Regions from separate parts of the Bacillus paramobilis genome, predicted to be linked through region 1. Evidence: a T-box and tRNA genes for the amino acid it is inferred to sense, from the RefSeq annotation. Region 1 holds a T-box; the other regions hold tRNA genes.

Region 1 (2,176 bases):
TCTGTTACTTTTTCACCATTCATAGAAATCGCACCATTATTAATGTCTTCGCGTGCTTGTCGTCTAGATGGTTCAATTCCTAAATCAACTAGCCATTCTACGATGTTTTTCGTTTCTTTTGAAGACTCGAATGTTGGCATCTCTTTAAAGCCTTGTTCAATTTCATCAGCTGTTAACGATTTAATATCTCCGCTAAATAACGCTGCTGTAATTTTCACAGCTTGCAATAATGCCTCTTCTCCATGAACGAATTTCGTCATTTCTTCCGCTAATACTTTTTGTGCTTCACGCTTATGAGGCTCTGTTTCTACCTTCGCTGCCAATTCATCAATGCGCTCCTTCGTTAAGAACGTAAAGTATTTCAAGTATTTAACGACATCACGGTCATCTGTATTCACCCAGAACTGGTAAAATTCAAACGGTGTTGTTTTTTCAGAATCAAGCCAAACCGCACCACCTGCTGATTTACCGAACTTCGTACCATCTGATTTTAATAATAACGGAATCGTTAATCCGAACACTTTCGCTTCGTGCCCTTCTAACTTACGAATTAAATCTAAACCACTCGTAATATTCCCCCATTGGTCACTACCACCAATTTGCAGTTGAACACCTTCTTTCGTGTATAAATGATGGAAGTCCATCGCTTGCAAAATTTGGTACGTAAATTCCGTGAAAGAAATCCCTGTATCTAAACGACTTGCTACAATGTCCTTCGCTAACATGCTATTAATGCTAAAGTTTTTCCCGTAATCACGTAAAAACTCAATAATGTTTATTTCATGTGTCCAGTCGTAGTTATTTACCATCTTCACTTCGCTATTTCCGCCAAAATCAAATAGCTTTTTCATTTGCGCTGTTAACGCATCCACATTATGCTGAACTACTTCTAACGTTTGAAGTTGACGTTCTGATTGTCGTCCACTCGGATCACCGATTGTTCCTGTTGCCCCGCCAATTAAAATAACAGGATGATGGCCAGCTAACTGGAATCTCTTCATCATCATAAACGGAATCAAATGTCCGATATGCATACTATCACCAGTCGGATCCACTCCGCAGTATAGTGAAATCTTTTTCTCATCTACTAGCTTACGTAAACCTTCTTCGTCCGTCTGTTGATTAATGGCACCGCGCCATTCTAATTCATCAATAATATTCATCTTTTGTCATCCCCCTCTATTTTTTGAAAACAAAAAGTCCCTATGTCTATGACATAGGGACGATGATTCACCGTGTTACCACCCAGTTTGTATAAATAGCATAGCTACTCATACCACTCTTAGCAATAATATCGATTGCCAATCCGCTTAGCATTACCTAAGATACTCCAGAGTGTAATTCGCAAGTTTGTTTGTGCTAGGTTCCAGCAACCCCTAGCTCTCTCGTTAACAGTGACAAACTGCTACTGGGCTCTTTCAACGTATGTTATTTGTTAAATTATTAGCCATTATATTGAATTGAAAACAAATTGTCAACAATACCCAAATATTATTTCAAAATAATTCATACTTTTATACACTTTTAATTCAAAGATTACTGTAGGTCTTCCCCAATAATCCTTACTTCTCGCTCTAACTTCACGCCAAATTTCTCTTCAACGGTCTTTTGTACAAAGTGAATTAAATCAATGTAATCTTGTGCTGTTCCGTTATCTACATTCACCATAAATCCAGCGTGTTTTAGAGAAACTTCCACTCCGCCAATTCGTTTACCTTGTAGTCCTGATTCTTGAATTAATTTACCAGCAAAGTTATTTGGTGGGCGCTTAAATACGCTACCACATGAAGGATATTCTAGAGGCTGTTTTGATTCACGTTTGAACGTTAAATCATCCATTTTTGCTTTAATTTCTTCACGTACACCTTCTTCAAGTTCAAATCTCGCTTCAAGAATAATGTAATGGTTGTTCGCAAATACACTCTTACGATATCCAAATTCAAATGCTTCTTTCGTCAAAGTACGTAGCTCTCCATCACCTGTCATTACAACAGCTTCTGTTAATACAAACGATACTTCACCGCCGTAAGCACCAGCATTCATATATAATGCTCCGCCAACTGAACCTGGAATACCACAAGCAAACTCAAGACCCGTTAAATTATGATCTAATGCAATACGTGATACATCAATAATTGCTGCACCGCACTGTGCTACAATTGTCGTTCCTGTTACA
Region 2 (2,176 bases), 590 kb from region 1:
CATTTCAATAAACGCTGTCTTTTTATCTTTAGACATACCGTAAAAGGCCTGTACACGTTCTCTGAGCGGTCCTGTCACATGAAGTGATATAATCCTTCCCCCTGTAGCATCAACAAGAGAATCAACCGTTCCTTCTCCTCCATCTCCAATTGGTATTTTCACATACTCTGCTTTAGGGAAAATTGCTCTAAAACCTCTTTCAATAGCCTCACATACTTCTATAGCTTTTAAGCTTTCTTTATATGAATCAGATGCAATAACAACTTTCACAATTATCCCCCATCCTTTATTTTCGCATTTTCTCCATTTTAAATGATAAATATGAAAGTTGTCTTTTTAAACACAAAAAAAGCTTACATCATATGATGTAAGCTTTTCTATTAGATGGAGCCTAGCGGGATCGAACCGCTGACCTCCTGCGTGCAAGGCAGGCGCTCTCCCAGCTGAGCTAAGGCCCCTTATTAATAAAAGCGGAAGACGGGATTCGAACCCGCGACCCCAACCTTGGCAAGGTTGTATTCTACCACTGAACTACTTCCGCGAAAATGGTGAGCCATGAAGGATTCGAACCTTCGACCCTCTGATTAAAAGTCAGATGCTCTACCAACTGAGCTAATGGCTCGTAAATGGCTGGGCTAGCTGGATTCGAACCAGCGCATGACGGAGTCAAAGTCCGTTGCCTTACCGCTTGGCTATAGCCCATTAATATTTACTAGTATGGTTATCTTTTCAAAAAAATAAACCCTCTCAGGTTATTTTAAAGAAAATGGTGGAGGGGGGCAGATTCGAACTGCCGAACCCGAAGGAGCGGATTTACAGTCCGCCGCGTTTAGCCACTTCGCTACCCCTCCGACATTTAAAATATATATGGTGGAGGATGACGGGATCGAACCGCCGACCCCCTGCTTGTAAGGCAGGTGCTCTCCCAGCTGAGCTAATCCTCCAAAAGTGGTGACCCGTACGGGATTCGAACCCGTGTTACCGCCGTGAAAGGGCGGTGTCTTAACCACTTGACCAACGGGCCAAAAATTTAAAACTTTTTCCAAGCTTCCAACCGGGCTTGAACCGGTGACCTCTTCCTTACCATGGAAGTACTCTACCAGCTGAGCTATGGAAGCATAATGGCTCCGCAGGTAGGAATCGAACCTACGACCGATCGGTTAACAGCCGATAGCTCTACCGCTGAGCTACTGCGGAATAATACAAGCCTGGCAACGTCCTACTCTCACAGGGACAAGGTCCCAACTACCATCGGCGCTAGAGAGCTTAACTTCCGTGTTCGGTATGGGAACGGGTGTGACCTCTCTGCCATCATTACCAGACTTTTATCATTATACACATTCTTTTCAGAATGTCAAAAGGAATTTTAATATATATTCCTTCAAAACTAGATAACATTGCTACATATTATATGGTTAAGTCCTCGATCTATTAGTATTCGTCAGCTCCACATGTCACCATGCTTCCACCTCGAACCTATCAACCTGATCATCTTTCAGGGATCTTACTAGCTTACGCTATGGGAAATCTCATCTTGAGGGGGGCTTCATGCTTAGATGCTTTCAGCACTTATCCCTTCCGCACATAGCTACCCAGCTATGCCCTTGGCAGAACAACTGGTACACCAGCGGTGCGTCCATCCCGGTCCTCTCGTACTAAGGACAGCTCCTCTCAAATTTCCTACGCCCACGACGGATAGGGACCGAACTGTCTCACGACGTTCTGAACCCAGCTCGCGTACCGCTTTAATGGGCGAACAGCCCAACCCTTGGGACCGACTACAGCCCCAGGATGCGATGAGCCGACATCGAGGTGCCAAACCTCCCCGTCGATGTGGACTCTTGGGGGAGATAAGCCTGTTATCCCCGGGGTAGCTTTTATCCGTTGAGCGATGGCCCTTCCATGCGGAACCACCGGATCACTAAGCCCGACTTTCGTCCCTGCTCGACTTGTAGGTCTCGCAGTCAAGCTCCCTTATGCCTTTGCACTCTACGAATGATTTCCAACCATTCTGAGGGAACCTTTGGGCGCCTCCGTTACACTTTAGGAGGCGACCGCCCCAGTCAAACTGCCCACCTGACACTGTCTCCCGGGTCGATAAGACCCGTAGGTTAGAATTTCAATACAGTCAGGGCGGTATCCCACCAGCGCCTCCACCGAAGCTAGCGCTCCGGTT
Region 3 (2,176 bases), 960 kb from region 1:
TATAATAAAAATAGGAAAAAATTTGAAGTGGAAATGAGGGAGAATTATGACACATTCAAATGAGAAAAAGGCACATGGTCTTAAAGGAATTGGAGAGAAATTAAACCCAACTATCTATCAAGTAAGATTCATGAAATTAGATGAACCCATTCAATTTGAGTCGTTTCCTGAATTAAAGGAATTAGGAGACTGGTTAAGTACTTCAACGCACATGTGGGCGTGCCACTCAACTATGTATAAGTACAACAGAGAAGAGTTTAAAAAGAAGTTTTTAGAAATTACAAAATTAACAGCTGATAATGTGCTAATATCTACTGGTGGTGTCGGATTTAACTTCATGTCACCAGGCTGGAGAAGTTCTCTCTAGAGTGCTTGAAGAGAATATTGTATAGAATACCGGAATTAAAAGGATAAAAATGAATGTTTGTTTTTATCCTTTTAATGTTTCTTAGTTTACTCACCGCACACTTTTTGTCACACCAATAAAACACAAAAAATCTCTATACAATTAGTATAGAGATTTTTTATTACGCCGTTCATGATACCGATGGTCGGGGTCGAACCGACACTCCCGAAGGAACACGATTTTGAGTCGTGCGCGTCTGCCAATTCCGCCACATCGGCACAAAAGAAAAGGCGGCAACCGGATTTGAACCGGTGATAAAGGTTTTGCAGACCTCTGCCTTACCACTTGGCTATGCCGCCATATTAAATTATATTGGAGCGGAAGACGGGATTCGAACCCGCGACCCCAACCTTGGCAAGGTTGTATTCTACCACTGAACTACTTCCGCAAAAATGGCTGGGCTAGCTGGATTCGAACCAGCGCATGACGGAGTCAAAGTCCGTTGCCTTACCGCTTGGCTATAGCCCACCGAATTCTTACTTAATTATATGTAAGTATCCATTAGATTATTTGTAATTTTTAAAATAAAAATGGGGCGACTGATGGGAATCGAACCCACGAATGCCGGAGCCACAATCCGGTGCGTTAACCACTTCGCCACAACCGCCATGTTGTGTAAATATATTTGGCAGGGGCAGTAGGAATCGAACCCACACTGGAGGTTTTGGAGACCTCAGTTCTACCTTTAAACTATGCCCCTATGTAAATGGTGGAGGGGGGCAGATTCGAACTGCCGAACCCAAAGGAGCGGATTTACAGTCCGCCGCGTTTAGCCACTTCGCTACCCCTCCGAAACTTACATGGTGCCGGCTAGAGGACTTGAACCCCCAACCTACTGATTACAAGTCAGTTGCTCTACCAATTGAGCTAAGCCGGCATATTTTATTAAGATAAATGGTGGCTCGGGACGGAATCGAACCGCCGACACGAGGATTTTCAGTCCTCTGCTCTACCGACTGAGCTACCGAGCCTTATTAAAATGGCGGTCCCGACCGGGGTCGAACCGGCGATCTCCTGCGTGACAGGCAGGCATGTTAACCACTACACCACGGGACCATTTGGTTGCGGGGACAGGATTTGAACCTGCGACCTTCGGGTTATGAGCCCGACGAGCTACCGTGCTGCTCCACCCCGCGATGATACTACTTATATAATTTATATGGTGGAGGATGACGGGATCGAACCGCCGACCCCCTGCTTGTAAGGCAGGTGCTCTCCCAGCTGAGCTAATCCTCCAAAGTGGTGACCCGTACGGGATTCGAACCCGTGTTACCGCCGTGAAAGGGCGGTGTCTTAACCACTTGACCAACGGGCCAAATATTATAAATCCTATGGCGGAGAGCAAGGGATTCGAACCCTTGATACGCTTGTGACGTATACACGATTTCCAATCGTGCTCCTTCGGCCAGCTCGGACAGCTCTCCAATGGCTCCGCAGGTAGGAATCGAACCTACGACCGATCGGTTAACAGCCGATAGCTCTACCGCTGAGCTACTGCGGAATAATATTGCCTGGCAACGTCCTACTCTCACAGGGACAAGGTCCCAACTACCATCGGCGCTAGAGAGCTTAACTTCCGTGTTCGGTATGGGAACGGGTGTGACCTCTCTGCCATCATTACCAGACATTATTCTTTTGAGACAATCATTATTATAACTTATTCACTCTAAAAGTCAACAAGTTTTTTATGTTCTCTCAAAACTAGATAACATTTGCTTCATATTATATGGTTAAGTCCTCGATCTATTAGTATTCGTCAGCTCCACATGT
Region 4 (2,176 bases), 1.2 Mb from region 1:
GGTTCCCTCAGAATGGTTGGAAATCATTCGTAGAGTGCAAAGGCATAAGGGAGCTTGACTGCGAGACCTACAAGTCGAGCAGGGACGAAAGTCGGGCTTAGTGATCCGGTGGTTCCGCATGGAAGGGCCATCGCTCAACGGATAAAAGCTACCCCGGGGATAACAGGCTTATCTCCCCCAAGAGTCCACATCGACGGGGAGGTTTGGCACCTCGATGTCGGCTCATCGCATCCTGGGGCTGTAGTCGGTCCCAAGGGTTGGGCTGTTCGCCCATTAAAGCGGTACGCGAGCTGGGTTCAGAACGTCGTGAGACAGTTCGGTCCCTATCCGTCGTGGGCGTAGGAAATTTGAGAGGAGCTGTCCTTAGTACGAGAGGACCGGGATGGACGCACCGCTGGTGTACCAGTTGTTCTGCCAAGGGCATAGCTGGGTAGCTATGTGCGGAAGGGATAAGTGCTGAAAGCATCTAAGCATGAAGCCCCCCTCAAGATGAGATTTCCCATAGCGTAAGCTAGTAAGATCCCTGAAAGATGATCAGGTTGATAGGTTCGAGGTGGAAGCATGGTGACATGTGGAGCTGACGAATACTAATAGATCGAGGACTTAACCATATAATATGAAGCAATGTTATCTAGTTTTGAAAGAATATAAAAAACTTGTTGACTTTAAAAGTTAAATAAGTTAAAATGATTCTTGTCTTAAATGAATATAGTCTGGTAATGATGGCAGAGAGGCCACACCCGTTCCCATACCGAACACGGAAGTTAAGCTCTCTAGCGCCGATGGTAGTTGGGACCTTGTCCCTGTGAGAGTAGGACGTTGCCAGGCAAAATGGAGGATTAGCTCAGCTGGGAGAGCACCTGCCTTACAAGCAGGGGGTCGGCGGTTCGATCCCGTCATCCTCCACCATATATGTCGGAGGGGTAGCGAAGTGGCTAAACGCGGCGGACTGTAAATCCGCTCCTTCGGGTTCGGCAGTTCGAATCTGCCCCCCTCCACCATTCTTAATTAATGGGCTATAGCCAAGCGGTAAGGCAACGGACTTTGACTCCGTCATGCGCTGGTTCGAATCCAGCTAGCCCAGCCATTAAGAGCCATTAGCTCAGTTGGTAGAGCATCTGACTTTTAATCAGAGGGTCGAAGGTTCGAATCCTTCATGGCTCACCATTTTAACAAAATATGCGGGTGTGGCGGAATTGGCAGACGCACTAGACTTAGGATCTAGCGCCTTTGGCGTGGGGGTTCGACTCCCTTCACCCGCACTTTTAATAAAATAACTCAAACATGTCTTGCGGAAGTAGTTCAGTGGTAGAATACAACCTTGCCAAGGTTGGGGTCGCGGGTTCGAATCCCGTCTTCCGCTCCAATTTTCAATATGACATGCCGGGGTGGCGGAACAGGCAGACGCACAGGACTTAAAATCCTGCGGTGGGTGACCACCGTGCGGGTTCGACCCCCGCCCTCGGCACCATATGCGCCCGTAGCTCAATTGGATAGAGCGTTTGACTACGGATCAAGAGGTTAGGGGTTCGACTCCTCTCGGGCGCGCTTTTATTAACGGGAAGTGGCTCAGCTTGGTAGAGCACCTGGTTTGGGACCAGGGGGTCGCAGGTTCAAATCCTGTCTTCCCGATATTCCCAAAAACATGGGGCCTTAGCTCAGCTGGGAGAGCGCCTGCCTTGCACGCAGGAGGTCAGCGGTTCGATCCCGCTAGGCTCCACTTTATTTATTATATGTCTCGGAGGTATACCCAAGTTCGGCTGAAGGGATCGGTCTTGAAAACCGACAGGCGGTGAGAATCGCGCGGGGGTTCGAATCCCTCTACCTCCTCCATTTTCTTTTTAAATGGTTTAGACATAAATAATAAAATATTTCTTTTTTCCTTCATGGAGGTATACCCAAGTTCGGCTGAAGGGATCGGTCTTGAAAACCGACAGGCGGCGAGAGTCGCGCGGGGGTTCGAATCCCTCTACCTCCTCCATTTTTTAAAAATATTATATTGTCGCGGGGTGGAGCAGCACGGTAGCTCGTCGGGCTCATAACCCGAAGGTCGCAGGTTCAAATCCTGTCCCCGCAACCAAATGGTCCCGTGGTGTAGTGGTTAACATGCCTGCCTGTCACGCAGGAGATCGCCGGTTCGACCCCGGTCGGGACCGCCATTTATGTTGGCTCGGTA

The links. The T-box of region 1 lies ahead of tyrS (tyrosine--tRNA ligase). A T-box ahead of a tRNA ligase gene usually reads a tRNA of that ligase, here a tRNA-Tyr.
Region 2: it encodes a tRNA-Tyr, which carries the amino acid that the T-box ahead of tyrS (tyrosine--tRNA ligase) is inferred to sense. The anticodon was not compared.
Region 3: it encodes a tRNA-Tyr, which carries the amino acid that the T-box ahead of tyrS (tyrosine--tRNA ligase) is inferred to sense. The anticodon was not compared.
Region 4: it encodes a tRNA-Tyr, which carries the amino acid that the T-box ahead of tyrS (tyrosine--tRNA ligase) is inferred to sense. The anticodon was not compared.

What each region holds. Positions count from the first base shown of each region.
Region 1 is NZ_CP151108.1:431,267-433,442, reverse strand. Features, by position in the region: gene tyrS (tyrosine--tRNA ligase) at 1-1,163, opposite strand, end outside; T-box leader at 1,216-1,431, opposite strand; gene murB (UDP-N-acetylmuramate dehydrogenase) at 1,537-2,176, opposite strand, start outside.
Region 2 is NZ_CP151108.1:5,131,035-5,133,210, forward strand. Features, by position in the region: gene AABL52_RS26145 (glycerate kinase) at 1-270, opposite strand, end outside; tRNA gene AABL52_RS26150 (tRNA-Ala) at 386-458, opposite strand; tRNA gene AABL52_RS26155 (tRNA-Gly) at 470-541, opposite strand; tRNA gene AABL52_RS26160 (tRNA-Lys) at 547-622, opposite strand; tRNA gene AABL52_RS26165 (tRNA-Gln) at 628-702, opposite strand; tRNA gene AABL52_RS26170 (tRNA-Tyr) at 768-851, opposite strand; tRNA gene AABL52_RS26175 (tRNA-Val) at 869-944, opposite strand; tRNA gene AABL52_RS26180 (tRNA-Glu) at 950-1,024, opposite strand; tRNA gene AABL52_RS26185 (tRNA-Thr) at 1,046-1,118, opposite strand; tRNA gene AABL52_RS26190 (tRNA-Asn) at 1,123-1,197, opposite strand; rRNA gene rrf (5S ribosomal RNA) at 1,207-1,322, opposite strand; rRNA gene AABL52_RS26200 (23S ribosomal RNA) at 1,412-2,176, opposite strand, start outside.
Region 3 is NZ_CP151108.1:4,755,888-4,758,063, forward strand. Features, by position in the region: gene AABL52_RS24320 (DUF3884 family protein) at 47-367, shown strand; tRNA gene AABL52_RS24325 (tRNA-Leu) at 543-624, opposite strand; tRNA gene AABL52_RS24330 (tRNA-Cys) at 635-705, opposite strand; tRNA gene AABL52_RS24335 (tRNA-Gly) at 720-794, opposite strand; tRNA gene AABL52_RS24340 (tRNA-Gln) at 800-874, opposite strand; tRNA gene AABL52_RS24345 (tRNA-His) at 938-1,013, opposite strand; tRNA gene AABL52_RS24350 (tRNA-Trp) at 1,033-1,106, opposite strand; tRNA gene AABL52_RS24355 (tRNA-Tyr) at 1,114-1,197, opposite strand; tRNA gene AABL52_RS24360 (tRNA-Thr) at 1,208-1,283, opposite strand; tRNA gene AABL52_RS24365 (tRNA-Phe) at 1,302-1,377, opposite strand; tRNA gene AABL52_RS24370 (tRNA-Asp) at 1,387-1,462, opposite strand; tRNA gene AABL52_RS24375 (tRNA-Met) at 1,466-1,542, opposite strand; tRNA gene AABL52_RS24380 (tRNA-Val) at 1,567-1,642, opposite strand; tRNA gene AABL52_RS24385 (tRNA-Glu) at 1,647-1,721, opposite strand; tRNA gene AABL52_RS24390 (tRNA-Ser) at 1,739-1,830, opposite strand; tRNA gene AABL52_RS24395 (tRNA-Asn) at 1,833-1,907, opposite strand; rRNA gene rrf (5S ribosomal RNA) at 1,916-2,031, opposite strand; rRNA gene AABL52_RS24405 (23S ribosomal RNA) at 2,133-2,176, opposite strand, start outside.
Region 4 is NZ_CP151108.1:4,546,935-4,549,110, reverse strand. Features, by position in the region: rRNA gene AABL52_RS23445 (23S ribosomal RNA) at 1-611, shown strand, start outside; rRNA gene rrf (5S ribosomal RNA) at 713-828, shown strand; tRNA gene AABL52_RS23435 (tRNA-Val) at 834-909, shown strand; tRNA gene AABL52_RS23430 (tRNA-Tyr) at 918-1,001, shown strand; tRNA gene AABL52_RS23425 (tRNA-Gln) at 1,013-1,087, shown strand; tRNA gene AABL52_RS23420 (tRNA-Lys) at 1,092-1,167, shown strand; tRNA gene AABL52_RS23415 (tRNA-Leu) at 1,182-1,262, shown strand; tRNA gene AABL52_RS23410 (tRNA-Gly) at 1,292-1,366, shown strand; tRNA gene AABL52_RS23405 (tRNA-Leu) at 1,383-1,471, shown strand; tRNA gene AABL52_RS23400 (tRNA-Arg) at 1,475-1,548, shown strand; tRNA gene AABL52_RS23395 (tRNA-Pro) at 1,559-1,632, shown strand; tRNA gene AABL52_RS23390 (tRNA-Ala) at 1,648-1,720, shown strand; tRNA gene AABL52_RS23385 (tRNA-Ser) at 1,741-1,833, shown strand; tRNA gene AABL52_RS23380 (tRNA-Ser) at 1,889-1,981, shown strand; tRNA gene AABL52_RS23375 (tRNA-Met) at 2,004-2,080, shown strand; tRNA gene AABL52_RS23370 (tRNA-Asp) at 2,084-2,159, shown strand; tRNA gene AABL52_RS23365 (tRNA-Phe) at 2,168-2,176, shown strand, end outside.